DNA from 3 places in the Streptomyces sp. NPDC048291 genome. Region 2 is predicted to be linked to each of the others. Evidence: riboswitches for the same ligand, from Rfam matches in the RefSeq annotation. Region 2 holds a riboswitch; each other region holds the start of a gene.
What was found. Region 2 has a riboswitch for cobalamin ahead of ACGF5O_RS31940 (CbtB-domain containing protein). Riboswitches for the same ligand answer to the same signal wherever they lie in the genome.
Positions count from the first base shown of each region.

Region 1: another riboswitch for cobalamin. It lies ahead of metE (5-methyltetrahydropteroyltriglutamate--homocysteine S-methyltransferase); the one in region 2 lies ahead of ACGF5O_RS31940 (CbtB-domain containing protein).
Region 3: another riboswitch for cobalamin. It lies ahead of ACGF5O_RS03965 (cobalamin biosynthesis protein); the one in region 2 lies ahead of ACGF5O_RS31940 (CbtB-domain containing protein).

Region 1 is NZ_JBICZC010000005.1:48,416-55,821, forward strand. It holds gene ACGF5O_RS14285 (hypothetical protein) at 1-90, opposite strand, end outside; gene ACGF5O_RS14290 (DUF6204 family protein) at 318-677, opposite strand; gene ACGF5O_RS14295 (histidine phosphatase family protein) at 750-1,301, opposite strand; gene metE (5-methyltetrahydropteroyltriglutamate--homocysteine S-methyltransferase) at 1,553-3,862, opposite strand; cobalamin riboswitch at 4,033-4,253, opposite strand; gene ACGF5O_RS14305 (isocitrate lyase/phosphoenolpyruvate mutase family protein) at 4,374-5,207, shown strand; gene ACGF5O_RS14310 (dihydrolipoyl dehydrogenase family protein) at 5,245-6,759, opposite strand; gene ACGF5O_RS14315 (SDR family NAD(P)-dependent oxidoreductase) at 7,011-7,406, shown strand, end outside.
Region 2 is NZ_JBICZC010000012.1:290,434-297,839, reverse strand. It holds gene ACGF5O_RS31955 (BTAD domain-containing putative transcriptional regulator) at 1-96, shown strand, start outside; gene pgm (phosphoglucomutase (alpha-D-glucose-1,6-bisphosphate-dependent)) at 133-1,773, opposite strand; gene ACGF5O_RS31945 (CbtA family protein) at 2,035-2,790, opposite strand; gene ACGF5O_RS31940 (CbtB-domain containing protein) at 2,813-3,034, opposite strand; cobalamin riboswitch at 3,071-3,212, opposite strand; gene ACGF5O_RS31935 (enoyl-CoA hydratase/isomerase family protein) at 3,280-4,335, opposite strand; gene ACGF5O_RS31930 (hypothetical protein) at 4,332-4,457, opposite strand; gene ACGF5O_RS31925 (NAD(P)-dependent alcohol dehydrogenase) at 4,517-5,602, opposite strand; gene ACGF5O_RS31920 (aldehyde dehydrogenase family protein) at 5,626-7,110, opposite strand; gene ACGF5O_RS31915 (Zn-ribbon domain-containing OB-fold protein) at 7,134-7,406, opposite strand, start outside.
Region 3 is NZ_JBICZC010000001.1:900,110-907,515, reverse strand. It holds gene ACGF5O_RS03980 (lysozyme) at 1-590, shown strand, start outside; gene ACGF5O_RS03975 (anion permease) at 765-2,009, shown strand; gene ACGF5O_RS03970 (hypothetical protein) at 2,028-2,255, shown strand; cobalamin riboswitch at 2,442-2,583, shown strand; gene ACGF5O_RS03965 (cobalamin biosynthesis protein) at 2,696-3,646, shown strand; gene ACGF5O_RS03960 (cobyric acid synthase) at 3,643-5,154, shown strand; gene cobN (cobaltochelatase subunit CobN) at 5,151-7,406, shown strand, end outside.

The sequences.
Region 1 (7,406 bases), on a different contig from region 2:
CTCCCGGGCGTGGTCGTCGGCGGAGGCCTGGTGCTGCGGCGACGAGCAGCCCGCGGCGAGGAGGAGGGCGGTCACGGCGAAGGCGGGCATGAGGGCATGCCCGAGCCTTGTGCGTCTGCGCAAGGTCAGTCCTGAGGGTGGGGGGTGACGAAGAGACACCGACCATGGTTACCGGCGAGTAGAACCGGCCGGTAACTCGGTGTGGCCCCGAGCATGCCACGCCCGCGGCACAGGCTCCCCACAATCCGGCCACATCCCGACGTGACCTGAACCACGGCGACTTCAGGCCGCGGTGGCCGTTTCCGCGAGGGTGAGGGTCAGTCCTGCCGCTGCGCGGCCGCCCGGCGCTGCCGCTTGCTCAGGGGCGCCTGGGAGAGGTCCTCCGCGCTGGACCGGAGGTTCTTGTAGCCGTAGCCGCGCTCGGTCAGCCATGCCCTGGCCGCCTCCTCGGCGCGCTCGGTCGCCTCCAGGATGTCCTCCTCGTCCTCCCCGGTGTCCTGGAAGCGGAAGGTGAAGGCCGGACGGGCGGCGATGTCGTAACTGAGGTGGCCCTCGGCCGTGAAGGCCGCGCGCAGCACGTCGTGCTCGGCGGCCCGGGCGAGGAGTTCGGCGCGCTGCCCGGCGCCGAGGCCGTCGAAGACGCCGCGGACGGTGACGCGGAAGGTGCGGGTGGTCATGGCGCGACCCTAGGCAGGACGGGGCGCACCGCTCCACCGCATTTCCGGCGCCCCGCCGGCCCCGGCCTCCGGCTAGCCTCCGACCTGGCCGAGCCGCAGGTTCCAGCGCCCGGGGCCGCCCGTGACCTCCGTCGCGGACAGCGGCGGTACGTCCACCCGCCAGAACGCGGCCTCGGGCGCCCCCAGCGTGTGCAGCACCAGGGCCCGCACCACCTCCGGCTCCACCACGGCGATCGTCCTGCCGATGGTCAGGCCCGTCCGGTCCAGCCAGCCGGCGACCCGTGCGCACAACTCCCGTACCGATTCGCCCCCGTGGGGCGCGGCCCCCGGGTCGGTAAGCCACCGGAGCAGCGCGTCGGGTTCGACGGTGCCGACCTCCTCCAGCGTCCGCCCCCGCCAGCGGCCCGCGTCCAGACCCGACAACTCGGGCTCCGCCGAGGCGTCGAGGCCCAGCGCGGCGGCCGTCTCCCGGCAGCGCACGCTGGGGGAGCTGACCGTCTCGCCGGCGGCCGGCAGGGACAGCGCCACCGCCTCGGGCTTCTCGATCGAGTCGCCGTCGTCGAAGCGGGCCCGTCGCAACGAGGGGGTGAAGGCGGGGGCTATGAGGATGACTCGGCAGGTCACGGGCGGACGTTCCTCCTCGGACGGACAACGGACAACGGACAACGGACAACGGACAACGGACAACGGACAACGGACGCCGACGGCGGCGGGCGCCGGACGCGCACGACAGTACGCCGTGCGGCGCCCGCGGGTCCGCCGTGCGGTACCCGCAGGACGCCGTCCGGCACCCCGCGCCAAGCCGTCCGGCACCCCGCGCCAAGCCGTCCGGCACCCCGCGCCAAACCGTCCGGCGCCGCCCCGGATGTCGTCGGCTACAGCTCCGCGCGTACCGTGCGCGCTGCCGCGACCAGGTTCTCCAGGGAGGTGCGGACCTCCGGCCAGCCGCGGGTCTTGAGGCCGCAGTCGGGGTTGACCCAGAGCCGGTCGGCGGGGATGGCCGCCAGGCCGGTCCGTACCAGGGCGGCGGCCTCCGCCGGGCTCGGCACGCGGGGGGAGTGGATGTCGTAGACCCCGGGTCCCGCCTCGCGCGGGTAGCCGTGGGCGGCCAGTTCGCGGGCGACCTGCATGTGCGAGCGGGCCGCCTCCAGGCTGATGACGTCCGCGTCGAGGTCGTCGATGGCCTGGACGATGTCGCCGAACTCGGCGTAGCACATGTGGGTGTGGACCTGCGTCTCCGGACGGACTCCGGCGGTGGTGAGCCGGAACGCCTCGGTCGCCCAGGCGAGGTAGGCGGGGCGGTCGGCGGCCCGCAGCGGCAGGGTCTCCCGGAGGGCGGGTTCGTCGACCTGGATGACGGAGGTGCCCGCCGCCTCCAGGTCGTTCACCTCGTCGCGCAGGGCGAGGGCGATCTGGCGGGCGGTGTCGCCGAGCGGCTGGTCGTCGCGGACGAAGGACCAGGCGAGCATGGTGACCGGGCCGGTGAGCATGCCCTTGACCGGGCGGGAGGTGAGGGACTGGGCGTACGACGTCCAGCGCACCGTCATCGGCTCGGGCCGGGAGATGTCGCCGGCCAGGACCGGCGGGCGTACGTACCGGGTGCCGTAGGACTGGACCCAGCCGTGCTGGGTGGCCAGGTATCCGGTGAGCTGTTCGGCGAAGTACTGGACCATGTCGTTGCGTTCGGGTTCGCCGTGCACCAGGACGTCCAGGCCCGCCTTCTCCTGGAAGGCGACCACCTCCTGGATCTCGGCCCGCACCCGGTCCTCGTAACCGGCCGTGTCGATGCGTCCGGCGCGCAGGTCGGCGCGTGCGGTGCGCAGTTCGCCGGTCTGCGGGAACGAGCCGATGGTCGTCGTGGGCAGCAACGGCAGCCGCAGGTGCGCGCGTTGGGCGGCGGAGCGTTCGGCGTACGACTGCGGGCGCCGGGCGTCGGACTCGGTGACGGCCGCGGCGCGGGCGCGCACGGCGGGGTCGCGGGTGATCGGTGAAGTCGCCCGGGAGACCAGGTCGGCGCGGTTGGCGGCGAGTTCGGCGGCGATGGTGTCGGGGCCCTGGGCGAGGCCCTTGGCGAGGGTGACGACCTCGGCCGTCTTCTGCCTCGCGAAGGACAGCCAGCGCAGGATCTGCGGCTCGATGTCCCGCTCGGCGGAGGCGTCGAGGGGGACGTGCAGGAGGGAGCAGGAGGCGGCGACGTCGACCCGGTCGGCGAGACCCAGCAGGGTGCCGAGGGTGGTGAGGGACGCCGACAGGTCGTTCACCCAGATGTTGCGGCCGTTGACCACACCGGCGACCAGCCGCTTGCCGGGCAGCCCGCCGACGGCGGCCAGGGCGTCCAGGTTGACGGCCGCCGCCTCGGTGAAGTCGAGGGCGAGCCCCTCGACCGGGGCCTTGGCCAGCACCGGCAGGGCCCCGCCGAGCCGGTCGAAGTAGGAGGCGACCAGGAGCTTCGGCCGGTCGGTGAGGGCGCCGAGGTCGCGGTAGGCACGGGTGGCGGCGTTGAGTTCGGCCGGGGTGCGGTCCTGGACCAGGGCGGGTTCGTCGAGCTGCACCCACTCGGCGCCGGCCGCCCGCAGGTCGGCGAGCACCTCGGCGTAGACCGGGAGCAGCCGGTCGAGCAGGGTGAGCGGGTCGAAGCCGGCGGGCACGCCGGGCGCCGGCTTGGCGAGCAGCAGATAGGTGACGGGGCCGACCAGTACCGGCCGGGCGGTGAGCCCGAGGGCCAGGGCCTCCGTCAGCTCGCCCACCTGCTTGGCGGAGTCCGTGGCGAAGACGGTGTCGGGACCCAACTCCGGCACCAGGTAGTGATAGTTGGTGTCGAACCACTTCGTCATCTCCAGCGGCGCGACGTCCTGCGTGCCGCGGGCCATGGCGAAGTAGCCGTCGAGCGCGTCGGCGTCGACGGCGGCCCGGTGCCGCTCGGGGACGGCGCCGACCATCACGGTGGTGTCGAGGACGTGGTCGTAGTACGAGAAGTCGCCGGTCGGCACCTCGTGGATGCCGGCCTCGGCCAGCTGCCGCCAGGTGGAGCGGCGCAGTTCGGCGGCGGAGGCCCGCAGGGCGCCGGCGGTGACCCGGCCCCTCCAGTAGCTCTCGATCGCCTTCTTCAGTTCCCGGTTCGGCCCCTGGCGGGGGTAGCCGTACACGGTGGCCCGGGCTGCCGCGGCTGCGGACTCGGTGGTCACGGAGATCTCCTTCGCGAGACGATTCCCTGAGATCCCGGCGACGGGACGAGAGCGCGAAGGGGCGACGAACCGGACGGCAACGGTCGTACGCCGTGAGGGAGTACGCGACCGTCCGTCCGATATGCACGCCGACCCGCCCACGAGGTCACCGGGATGTCCGCGCACGAGTGGTTCGCGCACGGGCAGTTGGCAGGTCTTCGGACTCGCGGGCACGCCCTCCTCCGGAGGACACCTACTGGCCGTCGCTTCCCGGACCCTGTACGTCGGATCCAGTGCGTATGACGGCGGTCGTTCCCGCTCACCGCTGCGGGGCAGTCCCGGATTCCCACCGGGTTCCCTCTTGCGACGCCCTGTCCGGCTGACAGGACGAACCAGCTGCGAGGGCCACCTTACGACGTCCGCGAGGGCCGTGTCCCCGTCGGCCCGGAGGACATGATCACGGACATCGCCCCGGACCTCGCCCGGAGCCGCTGACGCCTGATTGTCGGTGCCGGCTGACACACTGACGGACGTGGACACTGAACGCAGGGAACGGGCCGCACGCTTCGTGGAGTTGCACCGGGAGGGCTGCTTCCTGCTCCCCAACGCCTGGGACGCGGGCAGCGCCCGCGTCCTGGAGTCGGCCGGCTTCCCGGCCGTGGCCACCACCAGCGCGGGCATCGCCTTCTCCCTGGGCCGCGCAGACCACGACTACGGCGGCGGCCGGGTCGACCGCGCCACCATGGTGGGCCGGATCCGTGAGATCGCCGCCGAGGTCCGGATCCCGGTGAGCGCGGACCTGGAGGACGGGTTCGGCGAGGCGCCCGGGACCGTCGCCGAGACGATCTCGACGACCCTCGCGGCCGGGGCCGCCGGCGGCAACATCGAGGACTTCACGGGCGACCGCTCCCGCCCGCTGTACGAGCCGGAGCTCGCGGCCGACCGGATCCGCGCCGCGCGCGAGGCGGTCGACGCGGCCGGCGAGCCGTTCGTCCTGGTCGGCCGGACCGACGTGCTGCTCACCGGCGGCCCGCTCGACGAGGCGGTCCGGCGGGCCAACGCGTATCTGGCGGCGGGCGCCGACTGCGCGTTCGTGCCGGGCGCGGCGGACGCCGGGACGATCGGCAGGCTGGTGCGGGAGATCGACGGCCCGCTGAACGTGGTGATGGGCCTCACCGGAGGCGTCCTGTCCCTGGCCGACCTCCGTGAACTCGGCGTGCGCCGGGTCACGGTGGGCGGCAGCATCGCACGGGCGATGTACGCACAACTGCTCGCCGCGGCCCGCGAGCTGGCCGAGCGGGGCACCTTCACCTACGCCCGGAACCAGATCTCCCAGACGGACCTGAACGAGCTGTTCCGCAGCTGACGCACCGGGCGGTACGGCCCGCGGGGCCGGCGGGGTGTCAGCCGGCGTCCGCCTGCTGCTGCTCCTGTAGGCGCCGGTATGCGGCGACGAGGAACACCCAGATCTCGCTGACCGTGGGGAACGGCGCGACGGCGTGCCGGAGGCGTTTCAGCGGGACCTCGCCGGCGACCGCCACGGTGGCCGCGTGCAGCAGCTCGCTGACGCCGGACCCGACCATGGTCACCCCGAGCAGCACGTCCCGGTCGACGTCGACGACGAGCCGGGCGTGGCCGGTGTAGCCGTCGGCGTAGAGGTTGGCGCCCTGGGCGGCGTTGAGGTCGAGGTCGACCGTCTCGACGCGGTGCCCGGCGGCGGTCGCCTGCTCGGCGGTCAGGCCCACCGCGCCCGCCTCCGGGTCGGTGAAGAAGACCTGGGCCACGGCATGCCGGTCGGCGGTCGTGGCGTGGTCGCCCCACTCCCCGTCGTCCAGCGGCCGCCCGGCGGCCCGGGCACCGATGGCGTCCCCGGCCGTCCGTGCCTGGTACTTGCCCTGGTGGGTGAGGAGCGCGCGGTGGTTGACGTCCCCAAGGCCGTACAGCCATGCCCCGTCGACCCCGTCGACCAGGCAGGTGGTGTCCACGTCCAGCCAGGTACCGGGGGCCAGACCCACGGTCTCCAGGCCGATGTCGTCCGTGTTGGGCGTGCGTCCGGTGGCGAACAGGACCTCGTCGGCCTCCAGTTCGCTCCCGTCGCCGAGGGTGAGCGTCACCGGCCCCTCCGGGTCCGGGCGGCGCAGCGCGGTCACCTGGACGCCGGTCCGCACGTCCGCGCCGGCCTCGGCCAGCCCCTGGGCGACCAGCTCCCCGGCGAAGGCCTCCATACGGGGCAGCAGCCGCCGCCGGACGAGCAGCGTGACCTGCGAGCCGAGCCCCTGCCACAGCGTCGCCATCTCCACGCCGACCCCGCCGCCGCCGACCACGACCAGCCGGCCGGGCACGGTGCTGGAGTCGGTGCCGTGCCGGTTCGTCCAGGGCCGGGCCTCCTCGATGCCCGGGATGCCGGGCAGCGCGGGCCGGCTGCCGGTGGCGAGGGCCACCGCGTGCCGGGCGACGAGGGTCTGCCGGGCGCCGTCGTCCCGGCTGACGGTGACCCGGCGCGGCCCGTCGAGCCGGCCCTGGCCGCGGAACAGGTCGGCGCCGATGGACTTGACCCACAGTGCCTGCCCGCTGTCGTCCCAGTCGGTGACGTAACGGTTGCGGCGGGCGAAGACCGCGGCGTCGTCGATCCGTCCGGTGACGGCCTGCCGGGCGCCGTCCACGCGGCGGGCGTCGGCGACCGCGAGAACCGGCCGCAGCAGCGCCTTGCTGGGGACGCAGGCCCAGTAGGAGCACTCGCCGCCGACGAGTTCCCGCTCCACGACGGCCACGGAGAGCCCGGCGGCCCGGGCCCGGTCGGCGACGTTCTGCCCGACCGGGCCCGCGCCCAGGACGATCACGTCGTACGTGCTGCTCTCCCCGGTCGCCTCCGCTGCCGCGCCGGGGGCTTCCTGCGGTGCTGCGTTCGGTTCGCTCATTGCCGCCTCACATGACGATCGGTGCCGGTCCGCACAGTTCCGGGCCGCCGGGGCCCCGAGCCGCCATGAGCGCGGCCTCTGGCCGCCGCCCGGCCCCGCCCAGCGCACGGGGCGCTGATGGAGGTCATCGGATCCGCTGACGAGGAGCGCGGAATCCCGGAACGCCGCTGCCGCTGTGGACTCCCGTCGCCTCATGGACGAGGCGGCGGGACGATGGATTTGCCCGACTTTCAATACTTTAAGGACACCTCATGAGTCCTGCTGACCTGACCGGACGCGTGGCCCTGCTGACCGGCGCGACCAGCGGTATCGGCGCCGCGACCGCGACACTGCTCGCCGAGCGGGGCGCGCACGTCCTGGTCGCGGGCCGTGACGCGGACCGCGGTGAGCGGGTGGTCGCGGGCGTCCGGGAGCACGGCGGCAAGGCCGACTTCCTGGCGGCCGACCTGCGGGACGCCGACTCGGTGCGGCGCCTGGCCCGCGAGGCCACCGCACGGGGCGGCGGCCATGTCGACATCCTTGTCAACAACGCCGGCGTCTACCCGTTCGGACCGACCGCGGAGACCCCCGCCGACCAGGTGGACAGCGTCTACGACCTGAATGTGAAGGCGCCGTTCTACCTGGTGGGCGAGCTCGCCCCGGCCATG
Region 2 (7,406 bases):
CACGCCTGGGGTTCGGCCCACCTCGCGGCCGACGCCCGCCGGGCCGCGGCGGACCTGGCCGAGGCCCGGGCCCGCCGCCGCACCTTCGCGACCTGAGGGCCCGGCACCGGGCCGCCCCGGTCGCCGCCGTCGTCAGCCGCCGAGTGCGGTGTCCACGACCGCCTTGGCCTCCTCCTGCACCCGGGCCAGGTGGCCGGCGCCCAGGAAGGACTCGGCGTAGATCTTGTAGACGTCCTCGGTGCCGGAGGGGCGGGCCGCGAACCAGGCGTTCTCCGTGCTCACCTTGATGCCGCCGATCGCGGCGCCGTTGCCCGGCGCCTCCGTGAGGACGGCGGTCACCGGGTCGCCCGCCAGGGTCTCGGCGGTGACCTGGGCCGGGGAGAGCTTGCCGAGGAGGGCCTTCTCCTCGCGGGTGGCGGGGGCGTCGATGCGGGCGTAGGCGGGTTCGCCGAAGCGGGCGGTGAGGCCGGCGTAGTGCTCGGACGGGGTCCTGTCCGTCACGGCCGTGATCTCGGAGGCCAGCAGGGCGAGCAGGATGCCGTCCTTGTCGGTGGTCCAGACGGAGCCGTCGCGGCGCAGGAAGGAGGCGCCGGCCGACTCCTCGCCGCCGAACCCGATGGCGCCGCTGACCAGTCCGTCCACGAACCACTTGAACCCGACCGGCACCTCGACGAGTTGGCGGCCGAGGTCGGCGGCGACCCGGTCGATCATCGAGGAGGAGACGAGGGTCTTGCCGATGCCGGCGCCCGCCGCCCACTGCCCGCGGTGGCGGTAGAGGTAGGAGATGGCGACGGCGAGGTAGTGGTTGGGGTTCATCAGGCCGGCGTCGCGGGTGACGATGCCGTGCCGGTCGGCGTCGGCGTCGTTGCCGGTGGCGACGCGGAACTCGTCGCGCTTCTCGATGAGCGAGGCCATCGCGTACGGCGACGAGCAGTCCATGCGGATCTTGCCGTCCCAGTCCAGCGTCATGAACCGCCAGGTGGGGTCGGTGTACGGGTTGACCACGGTGAGGTCGAGGCTGTGCCGTTCGGCGATCCGCCCCCAGTAGGCGACGGACGCGCCGCCGAGCGGGTCGGCGCCGATGCGGAGCCCGGAGGCCCGGACCGCGTCGAGGTCGAGGACGCTGGGCAGGTCGTCGACGTAGACGCCCATGAAGTCGTACCGGCCGGTGGTGGGCGCGGCGAGCGCCCGCTCGTACGGGATCCGCTGTACGTCCTTCATCCCGCCCGCGATGATCTGGTTGGCGCGGTCCTGGATCCAGGAGGTGGCGTCGGAGGCGGCGGGGCCGCCGCTGGGCGGGTTGTACTTGAAGCCGCCGTCGGCGGGCGGGTTGTGCGAGGGGGTGACGACGACGCCGTCCGCGAGGCCGGTGGTACGGCCCCGGTTGTGGGTGAGGATGGCGTGCGAGACGGCGGGGGTGGGAGTGTAGCCGTCGGCGCTGTCGACGAGGACGGTCACGCCGTTGGCGGCGAACACCTCAAGGGCGGTGACCTTGGCCGGCTCGGACAGGGCGTGGGTGTCGGCGCCCAGGAAGAGCGGGCCGTCGGTGCCCTGGCCGCTCCGGTACTCGCAGATGGCCTGGCTGGTCGCGGCGATGTGGTCCTCGTTGAACGCGGTCGTCAGCGACGATCCGCGGTGTCCCGAGGTGCCGAACGCCACCCGCTGGCCGGGGTCGGACGGGTCGGGGTGCAGCGCGTAGTAGGCCGTGACCAGCCGGGCCACGTCGACGAGGTCCTCCGGAGCCGCCGGCCGGCCCGCTCGCTCATGCGGCATGAGTCCACTTCCTCCGCAGTCGTTGATCGATCGCTCGCCGCCCATCTTTCCTTGTCAGCGGCCCCGAGCGCGAGTGCGGCACCGGCCGCGCGCCGAAGACACGGCGGGTTCACGGCGGGTTCACAGCAGACGTACCGCGGCGGGCGTGCGCCGTTCGCGAAGGTCCGCCGGCCGGCCGGGGCGGAGTCGAGGGAAACGCGAGAGGGCCCCCGGACGGATCCGGTGGGCCCTCTCGTGTCGTTCGGTGTGGCGTGGTGCCGGTCAGTGCGGTGCGGGCACCGTGCGCGCGGCGGTCGGTGCCTTCGCCGGCTTCGGGTTGAGGACGCGCTCGGCCAACTCGCCGAACAGCAGGCCGAATCCGACCCACAGCACCATCTGGATGGCGAGCGCCGAGAGCCGGAACCGCCACAGCAGGGTGGCCGGGAAGTCCGCGGGCACCTCGTTGACGACCGGCAGGAACTGGTAGGCGAGCCCGATGACGACGGCGAACGCGGCCACCGCGAGGACGGCGGCCCACCAGGTGCCCAGCCGCGGCTGGAGCCGCTTGCCGAGGATGGTGGCGGCGACCGCGAGGAGCACGCTGAGCAGCATCATCAGGAAGTAGAGCGTGGTCCGCTTGCCGATGGTGTCCGGGTCGCCCACCGACGGCGGGTTGGCCGGGTACTTCAGGAACGGCACCACGTAGACGGCGACCAGGGCGCAGCCGGACAGCAGCAGTGCCGTCGCCCGTGGCGAGAAGCGGCCGACGCGGCCGAGGGCGAAGCAGTAGGCGAGGGCGGCGATGCCGCCGAAGGCGACCCCGTAGACGAGGACGCCGGTGGCGAGGCCGGCGGTGGACTGCAGGGAGCGGGAGACGACCTCCATCTCGTGCTCGTGCGAGTGGGCGTCCTCGAAGCTGATCGCCTTGTCGACGTTCGGCTCGCCGAGGAGGTAGGCGACGACCAGGGCGAGCAGGCCGGCGGCCAGGCCGGCGAGCATGCCCCGCACCAGGAGGTTCCGGACCGTTGCGGAGTTCATGGGTGGTACGGCGTCCCTCGGGTCAGTGGCAGGGGAAGCCGAGCAGGTGGCGGGCGTCGTGCACCCACTCGTGGACGTCCGTGCCGCTGAACACGGAGGTGGCGCCCTGTTCGGCGCCGACGAAGTAGAGCAGGACCAGCATCAGGATGCCGAAGAAGACCGCCCAGGGAGCTATCGCGGACAGCGGCAGCTTGGCGGGCACGGCGGGGGTGTTGGCTGTCGGCGGAGCGACGGTCTGCGCCATGGCAGGACCTCCTCTGGGAGTTCGCGTCCCATCTCGGTGGTGCACAGGACGACGGCCACGGGTCTGACTCACGAGCAGCTGTGGGGCTCTCGCATACAGTGGCGCGACCGTTCCGGATTCCCACCGGGTTCCGTCTCGCCGTCGTCGATATCGGACAGACCGTACCGCGTGTCAGGAGCACGGCCAAGACCGCGTCACCAGGCGTGATCTTCGTCTCGCGCCTGGTGGGCGGCGGGTGGGGCGGGTCAGACGGGTGGGGCGAGGCCGAGTTCGCGTGCGCCGAGCGGGGCGAAGAAGCGGTCGACGTCGGCGTCGGTGACCTCGGCGAGGGTGGCCGGGGACCAGTGCGGGGTGCGGTCCTTGTCGACGACCTGGGCGCGGATGCCCTCCACCAGGTCATGGGTCGTCAGGGTCGCGCAGGAGACCCGGTACTCCTGGTCCAGGACCCGTTCCAGGGAGCCGAGTTCGCGGGCCCGGCGGAGCGCCGCGAGCGTGACCTTCAGGGCGGTGGGTGACCTGGTGAGCAGGGTGTCCGCGGTCTCCTTCGCGGCCGGGTCGCCGTGCGCGAGCAGCCGCCGGACGATCTCCTCGGCGGTGCCGGCCGCGTAGCAGGCGTCGATCCACTCCCGGTGCCCGGCCAACTCCCCCTCGGGCGCCTGCCGTACCCGCCGGGCGAGCGCCTCGGGTACCGGCAGGCCGGCGAGGTCGGCGACGAACGCGGGGACCGAGCCGGCCGGCAGGTACTGGTCGGCGAGTCCGCAGAGCACGGCGTCGGCGGCGCCGATCGACGCGCCGGTCAGGGCGAGATGGGTGCCGAGTTCGCCGGGCGCGCGGCTCAGCAGATACGTGCCGCCGACGTCGGGGACGAAGCCGATCCCGGTCTCCGGCATGGCGATCCGCGACCGCTCGGTGGCGATCCGGACGCTGCCGTGCGCCGAGACACCGACGCCGCCGCCCATCACGATGCCGTCCATGAGCGCGACGTACGGCTTCGGGTACCGGGCGATGCGGGCGTTGAGCCGGTACTCGTCCCGCCAGAACGCGGCTGCCGCCGACCCGTCGCCGTCCCGGGCGTCGTCGTGGACGGCGCGGATGTCCCCGCCCGCGCACAGGCCGCGCTCCCCCGCACCGGTGATGACGACGGTCCGCACGGCGGGGTCGTGCTCCCACTCCGTGAGCGCCTCGTCGATGCGGCGCACCATGGCGTGCGAGAGCGCGTTGATGGCCTTCGGCCGGTTGAGCGTGATGTGCCCGGCCCGTCCGTCGACGTGCAGCAGGACGTGTTCCTGGGCGCCGGTCATCCGGCCACCTCCGCCGGGCCGCGGGCCGCGATGAGGCACATGATCTCGTCGGTTCCTTCCGGGAGCGGGTGGACGCGTGGGTCGGGGACGATCTTCTCGCGTCCGTCGCGTCCACGGCTCACCGACCCGTCGGCCTGTCGACCCGTCGTAGGGCGTCCCGGGCCTCGGTCGCGGCGGCGGGTCAGAAGGTCAGCACCGGTTTGACCACGTCCTCCTTCATCCGTGCGACCGCTTCGTCGATCGCCGTGAACGGGAAGGCGGTGACGAGCCGTTCGGCGGGGAAGCGGCCCGCTGCCCGCCAGTCCAGGAGGAGGGGGACGAAGTCCTGCGGGTTCGCGTCGCCCTCGATGCTGCCGCGGATCGTCTTGCCGCCGCCGATGAGGTCCAGCGTGTCGACGCCGAGGTCCGCCGCGCCGAGGCCGACGACGACCAGGGAACCCAGGGGTGCCAGGGCGCGGGCGGCGGCGCGGATCACCGGGGCCGCTCCGGTGGTGTCGAAGGCGTGCGAGGCGCCGCCCGCGGTGAGGTCCCTGATGTGCTCGACGAGATCCGGGCTCGCGCCGTCGAGCGTGTGGGTGGCGCCCAGTTCCGCGGCGAGGCGGCGCCGGCGCTCCACCAGGTCCACGGCGACGACGGTGCCGGTGCCGAGGGCGGCGGCGGCCATCACCGCCGCCAGGCCGACCCCGCCGGCCCCGAACACGACCAGGCTGGAGTCCGGTTCGGGCCGCAGCACGTTGACCACCGATCCGGCGCCCGTCTGGAAGCCGCAGCCCATGGGCGCGGCGGTCACGAGGTCGGTGTCCGCCGGGACCACGACGACGTTCTCGCGGGTGGCGACGGCGTGCCGGGCGAAGCTGGACTGGCCGAAGAAGGAGGACCAGACAGGGTCCTCCCCCCGGGTGAGCGTCGCGCTGCCGTCCGGGCGGCGGCCCGCGTTGTTCAGGGCGGCGAACCGCTCGCAGTACGCCCGCCGTCCGGCCCGGCAACGAGCGCACGTGCCGCAGCTGTTGTAGCTGAGGACGACCCGGTCGCCGGGCCGCACGCCGGTGACGTCGGCGCCGGCCGCCTCCACCACGCCGGCGCCCTCGTGGCCGTACACGGCGGGTACGCCCTGCGGCAGCGCGGCCTTGGTGACCAGGTCGGTGTGGCAGATGCCGGAGGCGGTGAGGCGGACCAGGATCTCGTCGGGGCGCGGGTCGGCGATGTCCACGTCCTCGATGGTGAAGCCGGTGCCGGGGCCGTACGAGACGGCGGCCTGGGTGCGCATGGTGTCCTCCGGGTCGCGGCGGTTCAGGCGCCGGCGGCGCGGTCGCGGATGTCGGTGAGGGTGGCGGCGACGAAGCCGCGCAGGGCCGCCGCCTCGGTCTCGCCCGCCGGGGGCAGGAGGTTCTGGGCGAGGCCGGTGGGTGCCGTGCTGGCGGCGACGGTCCGGCGGTGACTGAACGTCAGGAAGCCGGTCCGCCCGTGGTAGGCGCCCATGCCGCTGCGCCCGATGCCGCCGGACGGCGCGCCCGGCACGCCCCAGTGGACGGCGAGGTCGTTGCGGGAGACGCCGCCCGAGGCGGTGCGCCGGACGAACTCCCGGAACTCCGGTCCGTCGGAGCCGAAGAAGTAGGCGGCCAGCGGGCTCGGGCGGGTGTTGACGTAGGTGATGACCTCGTCGAGGTCGTCGTACGGGTACACCACCAGCACCGGGCCGAAGATCTCCTCCGACGTGATCGCCATGTCCTCGGTGACGTCCAGCAGCACGGTGGGCGCGATACGGCGTCCCTTGCGGCTCGGGAGCCGGTCGGCCTCCTCCGGCGGGACGACGGTCCGGACCCGCGCGCCCTTGGCCGCCGCGTCGGCGACCAGTGCGGTCACCCGGTCGAAGTTGCGGTCGTCGACGACGGAGACGACGTCCGGGTTGTCGAGCCAGGTCGGGAAGTACCCCCGGACGGCGTCCTCGTAGTGGGCGAGGAACGCGTCGGTCCGCTCCCGGGGGACGAAGACGTAGTCCGGGCAGAGGCAGATCTGACCGCCGTTCATCAGCCGCATGCCGCCGACGCGTTCGGCGGCCAGGGCGAGATCCGCGTCGGAGCCGAGCACGACCGGGTTCTTGCCGCCCAGTTCCAGCGTCACCGGCACCAGGTTGCGCCCGGCCGCCTCGGCCACGCGGGCGCCGACCGCCGGGGAGCCGGTGAAGATGAGGTGGTCGAAGGGGAGCGCGGAGAACGCCGAGGCGGTGCCGACTCCGCCGCGTACGACCGTCACCTCCTCCGGGTCCAGCCGGGACGCGACGGCCCGGGCGAAGACCTCGGCCGTCCGCTCGGTCACCTCCGACACCTTGATCATCACCCGGTTCCCGGCGGCCAGCGCCTCGATCGCGGGCTGGACGACGAGGGTGACCGGGAAGTTCCACGGCCCGATCACCCCGACCACGCCCTTGGGCCGGATCTGCACGAACGCCGGCGTCCCGGCCTCGGCGGAGCCGGGGAGTTCCTCGTCCCGCATCCACTCGGCCAGGTTCGCCCGGACCTCGTGCAGGGCGGGGACGGCGCCGACGACGTCGCTGGCCAGGTTGGCGAGCGGCGGGCGGGAGCCGAAGTCGGCGTCGAGGGCGGCGCAGAGTTCGTCGGCGTGTTCCAGGACGCAGGCCACGAGCCGGTCGATGCGGTCGAGCCGTACGTCCAGGTCCGGCGGGCCCTCGGCGAGGAACGCGGCGCGCTGGGCGTCGAGTAGTTCCCGCTGGCGGGCGGCGGACGGGTCCACGGGAAGCGGCGGGGTGCTGCTCATGGCGGTGCCTTTCTTGCTGCGGCTCAGACGGCGGGGGTGAGGGCGGCGGCGGTGAAGACGGGGACCGCCTCACCGCCCTCGGGACGTTCGAAGGCGACGGTGACGGGCAGGCCGGACCAGGGGCGCTCACCGGGACGCAGGCCGCGCAGGGCCGCGTACAGCCAGGGGCCCTCAGTGAGTTCGACCAGTGCGACGACCTGCTCCGCCCCGGGGGTGCGGCCGTGTACGACGGTCCAGGACACGACGGTTCCGGTGCCGGCGGCCGGTTCCGAGGTCGCCGTGGCGTTCCGGCAGCG
Region 3 (7,406 bases), on a different contig from region 2:
GGCCGAGCGCCAGGACGAAGGGCGCCAGGTTCGTCTACATCAAGGCCACCGAGTCCACCACCTACCGCAACCCGTACTTCGACCAGCAGTACAACGGCTCACGCCAGGCGGGGATCAGGCGGGGCGCGTACCACTTCGCCCTGCCGGACAAGTCGTCGGGCGCCCGGCAGGCCGCGTACTTCGTGAGCCACGGCGGCACCTGGACGGCGGACGGCTGGACGCTGCCGCCCGCGCTCGACGTCGAGTACAACCCGTACGACAAGAAGCACAGGTGCTACGGACTGAGCACCTCCCGGATGGTCCAGTGGATCAGGTCCTTCAGCGACGAGCTGAAGCGGGAGACGGGCCGGCGGCCGGTGATCTACACGACCACGAACTGGTGGAACCTCTGCACCGGCGGCAGCGGCGCGTTCGCCGCCGACCACGCGCTGTGGATCGCCCGGCACGGCTCGGCGGACGCCGGGACGCTGCCGGCCGGATGGTCGTCGTGGACCTTCTGGCAGTACGACAACAGCGGCAGCCTGCCGGGTGACCAGAATCTCTTCAACGGGTCGGCGGGCCGACTGAAGGCGTTCGCCCTGGGCCTGTAGCCAAGCGGCGACCGGGCCGCCGGGCCGGAACCGGGACGGCGGCCTCACCCCACTCCGCGCACACCCACCCCGATATCGATCTCATACACCACCAAGACCGCCCCAGTTCACCTTCCGTTCATCCAGGTTGCCTACGGTCCAACAGCCAATGACCTCGAAAGATTGCCTGGGTAAATGGAAAACTTCTCGCTGATCCTCGCGATTGTGGTGATCACCGCACTCGCGTTTGATTTCACGAACGGTTTCCACGACACCGCCAACGCGATGGCCACCACCATCTCGACCGGTGCGCTCAAGCCCAAGATCGCGGTGGCCATGTCCGCCGCGCTCAACCTGGTGGGCGCCTTCCTGTCGGTGGAGGTCGCCAACACGATCTCCAAGGGTCTCGTCGACGAGAACGGCATTCGTCCCGAGGTCATCTTCGCCGCCCTCGTCGGCGCCATCCTCTGGAACCTGGTGACCTGGCTGGTGGGCCTGCCGTCCAGTTCCTCGCACGCCCTCATGGGCGGTCTGATCGGCGCCACCGTCGCCTCCGCCGGCTTCGGCGCGGTCCACGGCGACGTGCTCGTCACCAAGGTCCTGCTGCCGGCGGTCGCCGCCCCCGTCGTCGCGGGCCTCGCGGCGGCGCTCTCCACGCGCCTCTCCTACAGGCTCTCGAAGAACGCCGAGGACGAGGCCACCCGCAAGGGCTACCGTGCCGGCCAGATCGCCTCCGCCGGCCTGGTCTCGCTCGCGCACGGCACCAACGACGCGCAGAAGACGATGGGCATCATCACCCTCGCGCTGATCGCGGGCGGTTCCATCGCTCCCGGCTCGAACCCTCCCACCTGGGTCATCCTCTCCGCCGGCCTCGCCATCGCGCTCGGCACCTACATCGGCGGCTGGCGGATCATCCGCACCATGGGCACCGGCCTGACCGACCTCCAGCCACAGCAGGGCTTCGCCGCCCAGACCAGCGCGGCCACCGCCATCCTGGCCTCCTCCCACCTCGGCTTCTCGCTCTCCACCACGCACGTCGTCTCCGGTTCCGTGATGGGCGCGGGCCTCGGCCGCAGGGGCGGGACGGTCCGCTGGTCCACCGCGACCCGCATGATGGTCGCCTGGGTGCTCACGCTCCCGGCCGCCGCGCTGGTCGGCGCGCTGGCCGAGTCCGTGACGGACCTCGGCGACTGGGGCACGGCGGTCGTCGCCGTCTTCCTCGTGGCCTCCAGCGCCGCGATCTGGAAGCTCTCCCGCCGCGAGGTCGTGGACAGCGGCAACGTCGTCGCCGCCGCGGAGCCGGCCGGCGTGGTGACCACGGCGATCGCCGCCGTGACCCCGCCGCCCGTGGGCACGGCCACGGTCGCGGAGGACCTCACCGCCACGATCCCCTCCCCCGCCCCGGCCGCTCCCGCGGCCGACCCGGCCGCCACCGTCTGACCCCGAGGAAGAAGCGACATGAACATCGACTGGGCAGCCATCGGCTCCGTCTTCGGCGTCAGCCTCGTGGCCACCGTGGGACTGGTGGCCCTCTTCACCCTCGGCATCAAGGGCCTCTCCGCCCGCGAACGCGCCACCGCCCAGGGCGACTCCGCGGCCCTGGCCGTGACCGCCGCCTACCTCTGCTTCGCCGGCTGCGCGGCCGCCGTGGCGTACGGCATCCACCTGATCGTGGCGAAGGCCTGACACAAGAGGGCCCGGCACAAGCAGGCCTGACACACGAGGGCCTGACACAAAGGGCCTCGTCGGCGCCTCGAAGGCTCCTCTCCGTCCGGACGGAGAGGAGCCTTCCGCATGCCCCACAGGCCCCGCCGGACAACCGGTGTGGGCCTTCCCACACACTCCCCTCGCAGGTCAAAGGCAAGTTGACGGGTCTTCCGGGGGCGTGGTGGACTTCCGGAGCCATGTACGGCGGCAAGGGAGGAAGCCGGTGTGAATCCGGCGCGGTCCCGCCACTGTCACCGGGGTAGCAATCCCCCGGAAGCCAGGAACTCCCACCGCCGGTCTCGTCGAACCAGGGCGTGGACACCCTGAGTGAGGACATAACGCCATGCGCGGCTGCCGATCGAGGTCGAGTACCCGGCCCGTCCCCGACCCCGTCGCCGACCCCTCGGCCGGCTGAGCCGATGGGTGCCGATCGCGTCTTCGCGTACGGCGCCGCCGCCGGCCTACTCGGTGATCTGCTGCTCGGCGATCCTCGCCGAGGGCATCCGGTCGCCGTGTTCGGACGGGCGGCCGGAGCCGTGGAGCGGGTGCTGTGGCGGGACCACCGCGGGTGGGGCGCGCTGCACACCGCGGTGTGCGCCGGCGGCGCCGTGGCGCTGGGCGCCGTGGCCCAGCGGGTCGTACGGCCGTCCGCCGCCGCGTCCGTCGCTCTCACCGCCGCTGCCACCTGGGCCGTGGTCGGGGGTACTTCGCTCGCGCGCGAGGCCCGTGGCATCGGGCGGGCCCTGGAGGCCGGCGACGTCGAGGCGGCCCGCGCCCGGCTGCCGCATCTGTGCGGACGGGATCCGCAGGCCCTGGACGCCGACGGGATCGCGCGGGCGGTCGTGGAGTCCGTCGCCGAGAACACGAGCGACGCGGTCGTGGGCGCGCTGGTGTGGGGAGCCGTGGCCGGCGTCCCCGGGCTGGTGGGGTTCCGGGCCGTCAACACCCTGGACGCGATGGTGGGTCACAGGTCGGCCCGGTACCGGCGGTACGGGTGGGCCTCCGCGCGGCTGGACGACGTGGCCGGCTGGCCGGGGGCGCGGCTCACCGCCGTACTGGCCGCGGCGGCCGGGGACGACCCGCGGGGGGCCGTACGGGCCTGGCGGGCCGATGCCGTGAAGCATCCGAGTCCCAACGCCGGGCCCGTGGAGGCGTCGTTCGCGGGGGCGTTGGGGGTGCGGCTCGGGGGGACGTTGTCGTACGGGGGCCGGGTCGAGCACCGGCCGGTGCTGAACGGGGAGGGGCGGGCCGTGGAAGTCGCGGACATCGAGCGGGCGGTGTGGTTGTCGCGGCGGGTGGGGTGGCTGGCGTTGGGGGTGGGCGCGGCCGGGGCGCTGCTGCGCGGATCGCTCCGGGGCAGGGCGTCATGAACAACGGAGGCCTCCTCGTCGCAGGTACCACCTCCGACGCCGGGAAGAGTGTCGTCACCGCCGGTATCTGCCGGTGGCTGGTGCGGCAGGGTGTGAAGGTCGCGCCGTTCAAGGCGCAGAACATGTCGCTCAACTCCTTCGTCACGCGCGAAGGAGCCGAGATCGGGCGGGCGCAGGCCATGCAGGCGCAGGCCTGCCGGGTGGAGCCGACCGCGCTGATGAACCCCGTGCTGCTCAAGCCCGGCGGCGAGCAGAGCAGTCAGGTCGTGCTGCTCGGCAAGCCGGTCGGCGAGCTGAGCGCGCGTGGCTACCACGGCGGGCGGCAGCAGAAGCTGCTCGGGACCGTGCTCGACTGTCTCGCCGAGTTGCGGGGCACGTATGACGCGGTGATCTGTGAGGGGGCCGGCAGTCCGGCGGAGATCAACCTGCGCCGGACCGACATCGTGAACATGGGGATCGCCCGGAACGCCGGGCTGCCCGTGCTCGTGGTCGGGGACATCGACCGCGGCGGTGTCTTCGCCTCCTTCTTCGGGACCGTCGCGCTGCTCTCGCCGGAGGACCAGACCCTCGTCGCCGGGTTCCTCGTCAACAAGTTCCGCGGGGACGTCTCCCTGCTGGAGCCGGGCCTCGACATGCTCCACGGGCTCACCGGGCGGCAGACCTACGGCGTCCTGCCCTTCCGGCACGGCCTCGGGATCGACGAGGAGGACGGGCTGCGGGTGTCCCTGCGCGGGACCGTGCGCGAGTCGAACACCGCCCCGCCCGTGGGCGATGACGTGCTGCGGGTCGCCGTCTGTGCGATCCCCCTGATGTCCAACTTCACGGACGTGGACGCGCTGGCCGCCGAACCGGGCGTCGTGGTGCGGTTCGTGGACCGGCCGGAGGAGCTGGCCGACGCCGACCTCGTCATCGTCCCCGGCACCCGGGGCACGGTCCGCGCCCTGGAGTGGCTGCACGAGCGGGGGCTCGCGGAGGCGCTCCGCAGGCGCGCTGCCGAAGGGCGGCCCGTGCTCGGCGTCTGCGGCGGCTTCCAGATCCTCGGGGAGCACATCGAGGACGAGGTCGAGAGCCGGCGGGGGCGGGTGGAGGGTCTCGGGGTGCTGCCTCTGAGGGTGCGGTTCGCCCCCGAGAAGATCCTCACCCGGCCGGAGGGGACGGCACTCGGCGAGCGGGCCGAGGGGTACGAGATCCATCACGGGGTCGCCGAAGTCACCGGAGGCGAACCCTTCCTGGACGGCTGCCGGGTCGGGCAGACCTGGGGCACGCACTGGCACGGCTCGCTGGAGTCGGACGGTTTCCGCCGGGCCTTCCTGCGCGAGGTGGCGGCCGCCGCGGGCCGCCGGTTCGTGCCGGCCCCCGACACCTCGTTCGCCGCGCTGCGCGAGGAGCAGCTCGACCGGCTCGGCGACCTGATCGAACAACACGCGGACACGGACGCGCTCTGGCGGCTCATCGAGTCGGGCGCGCCGCAAGGACTGCCTTTCATTCCACCGGGAGCGCCCGCATGAGCACTGTGCTGTTGTTGTCGACCGCCGACACCGATCTGCTGGCGGCCCGGGCCGCCTCCGGTGCCGACTACCGGATCGGCAATCCGACGCGCGTCGACGTCGCGGAGGAGCTGCCCGCGCTGATCGCGGGCGCGGACATCGCCGTCGTACGGCTGCTCGGCGGCAAGCGGGCCTGGGAGGACGGGCTCGCCGCGCTGAAGGCCGCCGGGATCCCGACCGTGCTGCTCGGCGGCGAGGCGGTGCCGGACGCCGAGCTGATGGCGGAGTCGTCGGTGCCGGCGGGTGTGGTCGCCGAGGCCCTCAGGTACCTCGTCGAGGGCGGCCCCGCCAACCTCACCGAGCTGGCCCGGTTCCTCTCCGACACCGTGCTGCTCACCGGCGAGGGGTTCGTCGAGCCGGGGAAGATGCCGGAGTACGGCGTGCACGGCGCGCGTACCCGGGAGAGCGGCCGGCCGACCGTCGGAGTGCTCTTCTACCGGGCCCACGAACTGAGCGGCAACACCGGCTTCGTGGACACCCTGTGCGACGCGATCGAGGCGCACGGCGCCAACGCCCTTCCGGTGTACTGCGGTTCGCTGCGCGGCGCGGACGCGGGGCTGTACGAGCTCCTCGCCGAGGCGGACGCGCTGGTCGCGACCGTCCTGGCGGCCGGCGGTACGCACGCCTCGCAGGCCTCGGCCGGCGGCGACGAGGAGGCCTGGGACATCGGGGCGCTCGCCGACCTCGACGTGCCGGTGCTGCAGGGTCTCTGCCTGACCTCCTCGAAGAGCGCCTGGGACGGGTCCGACGCGGCCCTCTCCCCCATGGACGCGGCGATGCAGGTCGCGATCCCGGAGTTCGACGGGCGGCTGATCACCGTCCCGTTCTCCTTCAAGGAGCAGGGTCCCGACGACGTCCCGGTGTACGTCGCCGACCCCGAGCGGGCCGGACGGGTCGCCGGGATCGCCGTACGGCACGCGCGGCTCCGGCACAAGCCGAACGCGGAGAAGAAGATCGCGCTGGTCTTCACCGCGTACCCGACCAAGCACTCCCGGGTCGGCAACGCGGTCGGCCTGGACACGCCCGCGTCGGCGGTGCGGGTGCTGGACGCCCTCGCGGCGGCCGGCTACGGGGTATCCGAATACCCCTCCGAGGGCGACGAGTTGATCCACCGGCTCATCAACGCCGGTGGCCACGACGTCGAATGGCTCACCGAGGAGCAACTGGCCGCCGCGCCCGCGCGGGTGCCGCTCGCGGACTACCGGGCGTGGTTCGAGAAGCTCGACCCGGAGCTGCGGGACGCGATGACGGAGGCGTGGGGCGAGCCGCCGGGCAACCTGTACGTCGACGGGGACGACATCGTGCTGGCCTCCCTGCAGTTCGGGAACGTCGTCGTGATGATCCAGCCGCCGCGCGGCTTCGGCGAGAACCCGATCGCGATCTACCACGACCCGGACATGCCGCCGTCGCACCACTACATGGCGGCCTACCGGTGGCTGGACAACTCATTCGGCGCGGACGCGATCGTGCACATGGGCAAGCACGGCACGATGGAGTGGCTGCCGGGCAAGGGCCTCGGGCTGAGCGCCGGCTGCGCGCCGGACGCGGTCCTCGGCGAACTGCCGCTGATCTACCCGTTCATCGTCAACGACCCCGGTGAGGGCACCCAGGCCAAGCGGCGCGGGCACGCCACGGTCGTCGACCACCTGGTGCCGCCGATGGCCCGCGCCGACACCTACGGCGACCTGGCCAAGCTGGAGCAACTGCTCGACGAGTACGCGCTGGTGTCCGACCTGGACCCGACGAAGGCGCCGGCCGTCCGCGCCCAGATCTGGACGCTGGTCAAGGCGGCCGAGCTCCACCACGACCTGCACGTGGCCGAGCAGCCCGAGGACGACGACTTCGACTCGTTCGTCATGCACATCGACGGCTACCTGTGCGAGATCAAGGACGTGCAGATCCGCGACGGGCTGCACATCCTCGGCGGCGGTCCGGTCGGCGAGCCCCGGGTGAACCTGGTGCTGGCCGTGCTGCGCGCCTCGCAGGTGTGGGGCGGGCAGGCCAACGCGCTGCCGGGGCTTCGCGCCGCCTTCGCCGCGTATTTCGGCCTGGTCGAGAAGGAGTTGCTCGCGGAGCCGGGCGCGCCGGTGAAGGTGCCGGTCGAGCTGTCGGATCTGGTCGAGGGTCCGTCGCGCACCGCGGCCGACGCGATCGACCTGCTGGAGCAGCTGTGCCGCCGGGTCGCGGAGGGCATGGAGCAGCGGGACTGGGCG